DNA from 3 places in the Mesorhizobium sp. M0437 genome. Region 3 is predicted to be linked to each of the others. Evidence: riboswitches for the same ligand, from Rfam matches in the RefSeq annotation. Region 3 holds a riboswitch; each other region holds the start of a gene.

Region 1 (3,273 bases), on a different contig from region 3:
GAGATCGCCGCCCTCGCGGTATTTCGCCGCCATCGCCGCCATGCCCTCTTTCTGTGCCTCGGCGCGGATGTCGTGGGAAATTCGCATCGAGCAGAATTTCGGTCCGCACATCGAGCAGAAATGCGCCAGCTTGTGCGCCTCCTTGGGCAAGGTTTGATCGTGGAAGGACCGCGCTGTTTCGGGATCGAGCGACAGGTTGAACTGGTCCTCCCAGCGGAACTCGAATCTGGCCCGCGACAGCGCGTCGTCGCGGATCTTCGCCGCCGGGTGACCCTTCGCCAGGTCGGCGGCATGCGCCGCGATCTTGTAGGTGATCACGCCGGTCTTGACGTCGTTGCGATCGGGAAGGCCGAGATGTTCCTTGGGCGTGACGTAGCAGAGCATGGCGGTGCCGAACCAACCGATCATCGCCGCGCCGATGCCGGAGGTGATGTGGTCGTAGCCCGGCGCGATGTCGGTCGTCAGCGGGCCAAGCGTATAGAACGGCGCCTCGCCGCAAACGGCGAGTTGCTTGTCCATGTTCTGCTTGATCTTGTGCATCGGCACGTGGCCAGGCCCCTCGATCATCACCTGGCAATCCTTCGCCCAGGCGATCTTCGTCAGCTCGCCAAGCGTTTCCAGCTCGGCGAACTGCGCCGCATCGTTGGCATCGGCGATCGAGCCGGGACGAAGGCCGTCGCCGAGCGAGAAGGAGACGTCATAGGCGCCGCAGATGTCGCAGATCTCCGCGAAGTGCTCGTAGAGGAAGCTTTCCCGGTGATGGTGCAGGCACCATTTTGCCATGATCGAGCCGCCGCGCGAGACGATACCCGTGACCCGGTCAACGGTCAGTGGGATGTAATGCAGCCGCACGCCGGCATGGATGGTGAAATAGTCAACGCCCTGTTCGGCCTGTTCGATCAGCGTGTCGCGGTACACCTCCCAGGTCAGATCCTCGGCAATGCCGCCAACCTTCTCGAGCGCCTGGTAGAGCGGCACCGTGCCGATCGGCACCGGCGAGTTGCGGACGATCCAGTCGCGGATGTTGTGGATGTTGCGGCCGGTCGACAGGTCCATCACCGTATCGGCGCCCCAGCGGATCGCCCAGACCATCTTTTCGACCTCTTCGGCCATCGAGGAGGTGACAGCGGAGTTGCCGATATTGGCATTGATCTTGACCAGGAAATTGCGGCCGATGATCATCGGCTCGCTCTCTGGGTGGTTAATGTTGGCGGGAATGATTGCGCGTCCGCGCGCCACCTCATCACGCACGAATTCCGGCGTGACGAAGTCGGGGATCGCCGCGCCGAAGGCTTCGCCGTCGCGCTCGAGCTTGCCGCGCCGGATCTCGCGGCCAAGGTTCTCGCGGACGGCGACGAACTCCATTTCGGGTGTGATGATGCCGGCGCGTGCATAGGCAAGCTGCGTCACCCTCTTGCCTGCTTTGGCTCTGAGCGGTCGGTGGCGGATGGGAAATTCTGGCGTCAGGCGTTCGCCCGTCGCGAATCCGTTGTCCTCCGGCCGGACGTGGCGGCCGTCACAGTCCTCGACATCGCCGCGCGCCAAGATCCATTCGTGGCGAAGCCGGGCCAGGCCTTTTTGGATGCTGGTTTCGACAGCCGGATCGGTATAGGAGCCCGACGGGTCGTAGACGGTGACGGGCGGTTCGCCGGCTGTCGGATGGACGGAGATTTCGCGCATCGGCACCCTGATCTGCGGGTGGATGGCACCGGGCTTGTGGATCTTACGCGAAGCAGGCAGCGGTCCCGTTGAGACGGCTGGGGTGAGGGCATTCATCTTGAGGCTCCTTTGCTCATGCATTGGAGACCCAGTTCTGTGCCGGAAGGATGAAAAGACGCTTCTGTCGACCTGCCGAAACAGGACCTCGGGCGTGAACTCCCGCAGAGCGCTTGCACCGTCCCTACGCCAGTATGAACTGGATCAGGTTCAACGGGTCACTGCGCCGCGAAAGCCAGCAGTATCTCAGCCCCTTGCCGGGACTCCCCTGGTGAATGCCTCAAGTTGAACGGGCCGGCGTTGTCTTGTCAAGCGCATGTTCGTCCTGCGGCGGCGGTGGGCGGCAATCAAATTGGGCCCAAATTGGGCCGACGGCCTCGCCATGGGTCGCGGAGAAGTTCCGCGGGAGATAGGGCAGGTGTGGCCAAAGCTGCATTTGCCTCGTCAAACTTGATGTGACATTGACGTAGACGGAACTGCTGCGTTTCAAGGATCTTAAGCCGTCAACGCCTGATCGGAACAGAACTGGTGGGCCGCCCGAACGCCCCACAAACATCGTGCTCTCGATCACCTCTTATTGTCGCCGGAAAAGGGGTGATCGACCAATCGATCAAGTCGACCGCTCGCTGAAGGGCGCCCTCGGTTTCAGCACGGCTGGGCGAAGTGGCAATGACATGTCCAATCCAGTCTCGGAAATCCCCCTTCCTGACGATCGGTGTCTTGGGTTCAACATTCAATTTGACCTCGGCCACACCTGATATAGCAGCTGCCTGAGTGTCGCCACCAATCCAGTCGAGGGTGCCATCTTGATCAGGAAGCAGGAATCGCGCGGCCGCAGTATGCGAATGCTTTTTGCGCAGATCCCATTCCTCGCCAATGACAAGCTTGATGTGCTCGGTTACGAGGTCGACACCGTAAGCTAACTGGACCAGCTGAGGGTCGGGCGCGCCACTAAGACGCGGATTGATTTCAATGACAACTGGACCGCGTTTCGTGCACCGGAGTTCAATGTTAGTTGGCCCCCAGCCAAGGCCGAGAGCCCGCAAACAGCTCAGCGAAACATCGGCGATGCGCTCACGCTCCTGATCAGTCAGCAGGGCCGGATAGGTCACCTCACGAATGACGAAATGGGGGAGGGGACCAAAGTCATTGGCGCAAATCGCAACGACCTCATTCCCCATAACATTAATGCTATAGAACGGGCCCTGTGCGAATTCTTCGACGAGTATTTTCGGTGTAGACCGCCATATGTGCTTTCCGCCCAATAGATAAGTCGTATGTTCGGCTACGTCTTCGAGGCTGCGGCACAATCGGACACCGATGCTGCCGCTGCCTACTGCCGGCTTAAGAATCACGGGCAGGCCGATCTCTGCAGCCGAGCTTTCTACCTCCGCCGCATTCGTTGCCAACCGATAGGCCGGTATTGGAACGCCGGCCTGCGCGAGGAGTTGGCGTTGCTTGAATTTGTCGCAGCTTCGTTCAATCGATTCAGGGTTCGGTCCCGGTAGATCGAAATGCCGGCAAAGCTTGCCAACTGTCGCATAGATCGATTCATGG
Region 2 (3,273 bases), on a different contig from region 3:
GTTGCGCTTGCGCCGCGCTGTCACGCCATAGCGCAGCCAGTGCTCCTCGCGCACGATCTGGCGACCGAGCTTGTGCTGCTCGCGCTCTTCCTCCTCCAGCACCGTGTCGCGCCATTCCTCGAAATAGCCAAAGCCCTTGTCGAGACGGCGGGTCTGGCCGCGGTCGAGCCAGATTGTGGCGCGTGACACGCGCTCGAGAAAACGGCGGTCATGCGAGATGACGACCAGTGCCGAGGAGGTGCGGGCAAGCTCCTCCTCCAGCCATTCGATGACCGAAAGGTCAAGATGATTGGTCGGCTCATCGAGGAGGAGAATGTCGGGCTCCGGCGCCATGACGCGGGCGAGGGCGGCGCGCCGCGCCTCGCCGCCGGAAAGGTCGTTCGGCCGTTCCTCGCCGGTCAGGCCGAGATGCTCCATCAGATAGGTGGCGCGGTAGGGATCGTCGGCGGGCCCGAGCCCCGCCTCGACATAGGCGCGGACGGTCGCAAAACCGTCCATGTCGGGCATTTGCGGCAAGTAGCGCACGGTTGCCGAGGGCTGGCGGAAGACTTCGCCATCCTGCGGTTCGATCAGCCCGGCGGCGATCTTGAGGAGCGTCGACTTACCAGAGCCGTTGCGGCCGACCAGGGCGATCTTGTCGCCAGCCGAGGCCGTCAGGGCGGCACCGTCGAGCAACGGCGTGCCGCCAAAGGTCAGCTTTATCCCGTCGAGATTGAGAAGCGGCGGCGCCATATCAGCTTTCTGGGCTCAGCTTTCCGGAAGAGGGTAGGGATGCGCGAGCAGCAGCGCCCGGCCGCTGGCCAGCGCGATTTCCAGCCGGCCCCTGACCTCGTTGGAAATGGTCAGCGACGAGCCGAACGCAACCTCGACATGGTCGAGCGGCCATTTGGCGCCGGTGACTGTCAGGCCGGCGAGATCGGAGAAGCCGAGCACCGAAAACAGCGTGCCGTCGGCATAGTCGAAGCCAGTCTTTCCAGGCAGCAAAGGAATGCCTTCCTGTGCGCCGCTGGTCAAAAGCACTTCCGTTCCGCCTTCCGCCAGCCGGACGCTCAGCGCCAGATGCAGGAAGATGTGGTCGGTACGTTTGCCGCCGAAGGCGCCTGCGAGCACAAGGCTTGTCGCACCGCGTTCGAGCGCGGCGGCGATAGCGAGTTCACCGTCGGTCTTGTCTTTTTCGGCAGGAAATACCTGCCGTGGCACGGCGGCCAGATCCTCCGGCAACTCGGCAGGCACGGAATCGAAATCGCCGACCCAGAGTTCCGGCCTCAGGCCCAGCATGCGGGCATGACCGATGCCGGCGTCGGCGGCGATGACGCGCGAGCCTTCGACCTGGCGGTCGAGCAGCGGTGTGCGGATGAGATCGCCGCCAAGCAGGATGGTGAATGTGCTCATATCTCGTGGCCCTTACCAGCCCTGCCCCGGAAACGGAAGATGAAACGGCAGACGAAACGGAAGGCTGGGCTTTGGATGCCCGGCAAACTTCCGCTTGCGCAGCACTTCGGCCGGGCCTATGTGTCGCAACGCTCTAACGGGGTGCCGGACGCGATTTTCGCGGACCGGCTGAGAGGCAAGACTGCCAACCCGCTGAACCTGATCCGGTTTGTACCGGCGGAGGGATTAGACGTTTCGGACAGCCCGACGCCTCAATTCCTTTCAACGCGAACGAAGGAGGCGCCGATGCGCAGTTTTTTCCACTCTCTTGTCTCAATTGTCCTGCTTGCGGCATCCGCGGTCGCCCTGCCGGGGCAGGCATCGGCACAGGATAGACTGACGGTCTATACCTATGAAAGCTTCACCGCCGATTGGGGTCCGGGACCGGCGGTGAAGAAGGCCTTCGAGGTCGAATGCAGCTGCGTCGTCGAATTCGTCTCGGTCGCCGACGGCGTGGCGCTGCTCAACCGTGTGAAGCTGGAAGGCGCCGCGACCAAGGCCGATATCGTACTTGGCCTCGATACCAACTTAACCGCCGACGCCAAGGCAACCGGCCTGTTTTCGCCGCACGGCGCCGTCTCGGGCGTCAATGTACCGGGCGGCTGGAGCGACGATATTTTCGTGCCGTTCGACTATGGCTATTTCGCCGTCGTCTACGACACCGAAAAACTGAAGAGCCCGCCGAAGAGCCTCAGGGAATTGGTCGAGGGCGATGCCGGAGAGAAGATCGTCATCCAGGATCCGCGCACCTCGACGCCGGGCCTTGGCCTGCTGCTGTGGGTCAAGTCGGTCTATGGCGACAAGGCGCCGGAAGCCTGGGCCAAACTCAAGGCGAAGGTGCTGACGGTAACGCCGGGCTGGAGCGAGGCCTACGGCCTGTTCACCAAGGGCGAGGCGCCGATGGTGCTGTCCTACACGACCTCGCCGGCCTACCACATGGTCGCCGAAAACACCGAGCGCTACCAGGCGGCGTCCTTCGAGGAGGGCGAATATCTGCAGATCGAGGTTGCGGGGATCACCACCAAGGGCGCGAAGAACCCGCTGGCGGAAAAGTTCATTGCCTTCATGACCGGACCGAAATTCCAGGATGTCATTCCCGAAACCAACTGGATGTTCCCGGCCGGCAAAACCGACAAGCCGCTCAACCCGGCGTTCGACAAGCTGGTCAAGCCGACCAAGACCTTGCTGTTCAGCCCGGAAGACGTCGCGGCCAACCGCAAGGCCTGGGTCGATGAGTGGCTTGCGGCGATGAGCAGGTAGGGCTCAAGCCTCGTCGGATGTTTGCGCCAAGCCACCCCCCTCCGGCCTGCCGGCCATCTCCCCCTCAAGGGCACGGCTATCGCAGATGGAACGCCGAGGCTTTCGCTCTACGACGTACCCCCACCCCTAACCCCTCCCCACAAGGGGGAGGGAGACTTCCGTTGGCACTGACCTCGGCAAATTGTCTGCCTTTCGGCGCCAAAAGGGGAAGTAAGGGCATGCGGCAGCGTTCCCTCCCCCTTGTGGGGAGGGTTAGGGTGGGGGTCCAACTTCGTAAGAATCCAAATGCGATAGCCCTGCCCTCAAGGGGGAGATCGGCAGCTTTGTCGCCTCTCCTCGTCCTGCCACTTGTGAGATTGGCGAAGGCGGCTGAGTGCGCAATCTCCCCCCTTGAGGGGGAGATGGCCGGCAGGCCAGAGAGGGGTGGGCTCGGCCTTTGCCAGGTATTTCCTTCGATCTACGCCTGTCGTAGTGTCGGGTAGCGCGACATGCCTACGCGTCATCCGGCCGATCCCCGCGTCACTGCCGGCATCGTCGCGCTCGCCGCCATCGCGCTGCTGATCGGCGGTGCATTCGCCGGGC
Region 3 (3,273 bases):
CGATGGCCCGACGTGCGGCTGGCGAAGCGGTCGAGCTCGCCGGCATCACGCGGGGCGGCCACGACAAGTGTTCCGCCCCGTGTCACCTGACCCGGCAGCACCGCATCCCACCAGTCGGCAGCGTCACGTCCAAGGTCCAGCACCGGCTGCTCGGCGCTTTCACGCTCGCACCATGGCGCCAGCATGCCGCCGGCGAACCACGACGCATTGCCTCCAAGGCCATGCCGGATCTCGGCGACCGTGACCGTCGCGCCGCGGGCGGCGAGTTCGAAGGCGGCGGTGAGGCCGGCGACGCCGGCCCCCTTTATCAGCACCTTCATGATGGCTTACCTGGCTGAGGCGTGACCGGTGCGCCGATCTCGTCCGCTGGCACGTAGAGATCGCCGCCCTCGCGGTATTTCGCCGCCATCGCCGCCATGCCCTCTTTCTGTGCCTCGGCGCGGATGTCGTGAGAGATACGCATCGAGCAGAATTTCGGTCCGCACATCGAGCAGAAATGTGCCAGCTTGTGCGCCTCCTTGGGCAAGGTCTGGTCGTGGAAGGACCGTGCGGTTTCGGGGTCGAGCGACAGGTTGAACTGGTCCTCCCAGCGGAACTCGAAGCGCGCGCGGGAAAGGGCGTCATCCCTGACTTTCGCCGCCGGGTGGCCCTTCGCCAGGTCGGCCGCGTGCGCTGCGATCTTGTAGGTGATCACGCCGGTCTTGACGTCATCGCGGTCGGGAAGGCCGAGATGCTCCTTGGGCGTGACGTAGCAGAGCATGGCCGTTCCGAACCAGCCGATCATCGCCGCGCCGATGCCGGAAGTGATGTGGTCGTAGCCCGGCGCGATGTCGGTCGTCAGCGGTCCAAGCGTATAGAACGGCGCCTCGCCACAGACGGCGAGCTGCTTGTCCATGTTCGCCTTGATCTTGTGCATCGGCACGTGGCCGGGCCCCTCGATCATCACCTGGCAATCTTTCGCCCAGGCGATCTGCGTCAGCTCGCCGAGCGTTTCCAGCTCGGCGAATTGCGCCGCGTCGTTGGCGTCGGCGATCGAGCCGGGACGAAGGCCGTCGCCGAGCGAGAAGGAGACGTCATAAGCGCGGCAGATGTCGCAGATCTCCGCAAAGTGCTCGTAGAGGAAGCTTTCCCGGTGATGGTGCAGGCACCATTTTGCCATGATCGAGCCGCCGCGCGAGACGATACCCGTGACCCGGTCAACGGTCAGCGGGATGTAATGCAGCCGCACGCCGGCGTGGATGGTGAAATAGTCGACGCCCTGTTCGGCCTGTTCGATCAGCGTGTCGCGGTAAACCTCCCAGGTAAGATCCTCGGCAATGCCGCCGACTTTCTCGAGCGCCTGGTAGAGCGGCACCGTGCCGATCGGCACCGGCGAGTTGCGGACGATCCATTCGCGGATGTTGTGGATGTTGCGGCCGGTCGACAGATCCATCACCGTGTCGGCGCCCCAGCGGATCGCCCACACCATCTTTTCGACCTCTTCAGCCATCGACGATGTGACGGCGGAGTTACCGATATTGGCGTTGATCTTGACCAGGAAATTCCGGCCGATGATCATCGGCTCGCTCTCGGGATGGTTGATGTTGGCGGGAATGATCGCCCGTCCGCGCGCCACCTCGTTGCGCACGAATTCAGGCGTGACGAAGTCGGGGATCGCCGCGCCGAAGGCCTCGCCGTCGCGCTCAAGCTTGCCGTGCAGGATCTCGCGACCAAGGTTCTCGCGGATGGCGACGAACTCCATTTCGGGCGTGATGATGCCAGCGCGCGCATAGGCAAGCTGTGTCACCGCCTTGCCGGTCTGGGCCCGGAGTGGCCGGTTGCGGACTGGAAATTCCGGTGTTAGGCGCTCGCCCGCCGCAAACCCATTGTCTTCTGGCCGGACGTGGCGGCCGTCATAGGCTTCGACATCGCCGCGCGCGGTGACCCATTCATGGCGAAGCCGTGCAAGGCCGTTTTCGATGCTGGTTTCGACAGTCGGGTCGGTATAGGGGCCGGACGGATCGTAAGCGGTCACCGGCGGCTCGCCTGCCGTCGGATGGACGGAGATTTCGCGCATCGGCACCCTGATCTGCGGGTGGATGGCACCGGGCTTGTGGATTTTGCGTGAGGCAGGCAGCGGTCCCGTCGACACGGCGGGGGTGAGGGCATTCATCTTGAGGCTCCTTTGCTCGTGCATTGGAGACCCAGTTCTGTGCCGGAAGGATGAAAAGACGCTTCTGTCGACCTGCCGAAACAGGACCTCGGGCGTGAACTCCCGCAAAGCGCTTGCACCGTCCCTACGCCAGTATGAACTGGATCAGGTTCAACGGGTCACTGCGCCGCGAAAGCCAGCAGTATCTCAGCCCCTTGCCGGGACTCCCCTGGTGAATGCGTGAGGTTGGACGGGACGGCTCCGGTTTGTCAAGCGCGTTCTGGCCGCGGCTGATCGGCGGCCGGTCAGACCGTGCGGAAAAAATCGTGCATGTCTCGGTGACAAGTCAAGCGTCGGAGATGAAGGCAAGGACAAGGGAATCGCAAAGCGTCGGACTAAAAATCGATCCTGATGATCACACCTTCAATGGGCACCAAAGGTTTGCGCGTAGATCGCCTCGATTCTTCCTGCCTCGTCACTGGTCAGCGCGGCGAATTCCTTCTCGCGCGCGCGGTTCGATAGATGGCCATCATTCTGGTGAAGAAAACGGAAGAGCAGATCGGTCAACCGCTCGGGCATGTCGATAAAGGCGTCCACCTGCTGCCGGAACTGATCGTAGCGCTGCAGAAATGCGGTTTCCTCGGGAAGGTCCCGTTCGATCGTCCGCTGAACGCAAGCATAGAGGAATTCGGCGTGCGGGGTTGCATCGAAGAACCGGTAGAAATCACCGGTGTCATTCAGCACCCGGACGTTGAATTGCGGCGTCGGTTCCCATTCCACCAACGGCAGAAGGCGCTGCGAATAGCTCTCGAGCACGCCCCTGTACTCGTTGATCTGGTCCAGGATCGCGGCCGAGACGGGAAAGACCACTCCCGGCGGATTGAAGCCGCGCATGGCAAGGACGTGGTGGATTAGGTAGCGGTGAATGCGGCCGTTTCCGTCCTCGAACGGGTGAATATAGACAAAGCCGAAGGCGAGGATTGCGGCGGCTACGACTGCATCAAGCTTTTGCGCGGGGCCCTGATCGAACGCCGCCATTCCATCGATTAGCCGCGGCAGGTCCTCGGGCCGAGCGCTGATGTGATCGGGCAAGGGCGTACCGTTGTCTCGATCATGCTCACCGACGAAACCTCCTTCTTTTC

What was found. A riboswitch is a leader RNA that binds a small molecule or an ion and turns the genes downstream of it on or off. The one in region 3 is predicted to bind thiamine pyrophosphate.
Region 1: another riboswitch for thiamine pyrophosphate. It lies ahead of thiC (phosphomethylpyrimidine synthase ThiC); the one in region 3 lies ahead of thiC (phosphomethylpyrimidine synthase ThiC).
Region 2: another riboswitch for thiamine pyrophosphate. It lies ahead of thiB (thiamine ABC transporter substrate binding subunit); the one in region 3 lies ahead of thiC (phosphomethylpyrimidine synthase ThiC).

What each region holds. Positions count from the first base shown of each region.
Region 1 covers NZ_JAMYRK010000015.1:28,753-32,025, reverse strand. Annotated here, with positions in the region: gene thiC (phosphomethylpyrimidine synthase ThiC) at 1-1,776, opposite strand, end outside; TPP riboswitch at 1,880-1,996, opposite strand; gene NKI72_RS12150 (ATP-grasp domain-containing protein) at 2,220-3,273, opposite strand, start outside.
Region 2 covers NZ_JAMYRK010000005.1:43,621-46,893, reverse strand. Annotated here, with positions in the region: gene NKI72_RS04895 (ABC-F family ATP-binding cassette domain-containing protein) at 1-732, opposite strand, end outside; gene NKI72_RS04890 (thiamine diphosphokinase) at 748-1,392, opposite strand; TPP riboswitch at 1,520-1,634, shown strand; gene thiB (thiamine ABC transporter substrate binding subunit) at 1,678-2,691, shown strand; gene thiP (thiamine/thiamine pyrophosphate ABC transporter permease) at 3,180-3,273, shown strand, end outside.
Region 3 covers NZ_JAMYRK010000002.1:57,144-60,416, reverse strand. Annotated here, with positions in the region: gene thiO (glycine oxidase ThiO) at 1-320, opposite strand, end outside; gene thiC (phosphomethylpyrimidine synthase ThiC) at 317-2,152, opposite strand; TPP riboswitch at 2,256-2,372, opposite strand; gene NKI72_RS01570 (Fic family protein) at 2,555-3,273, opposite strand, start outside.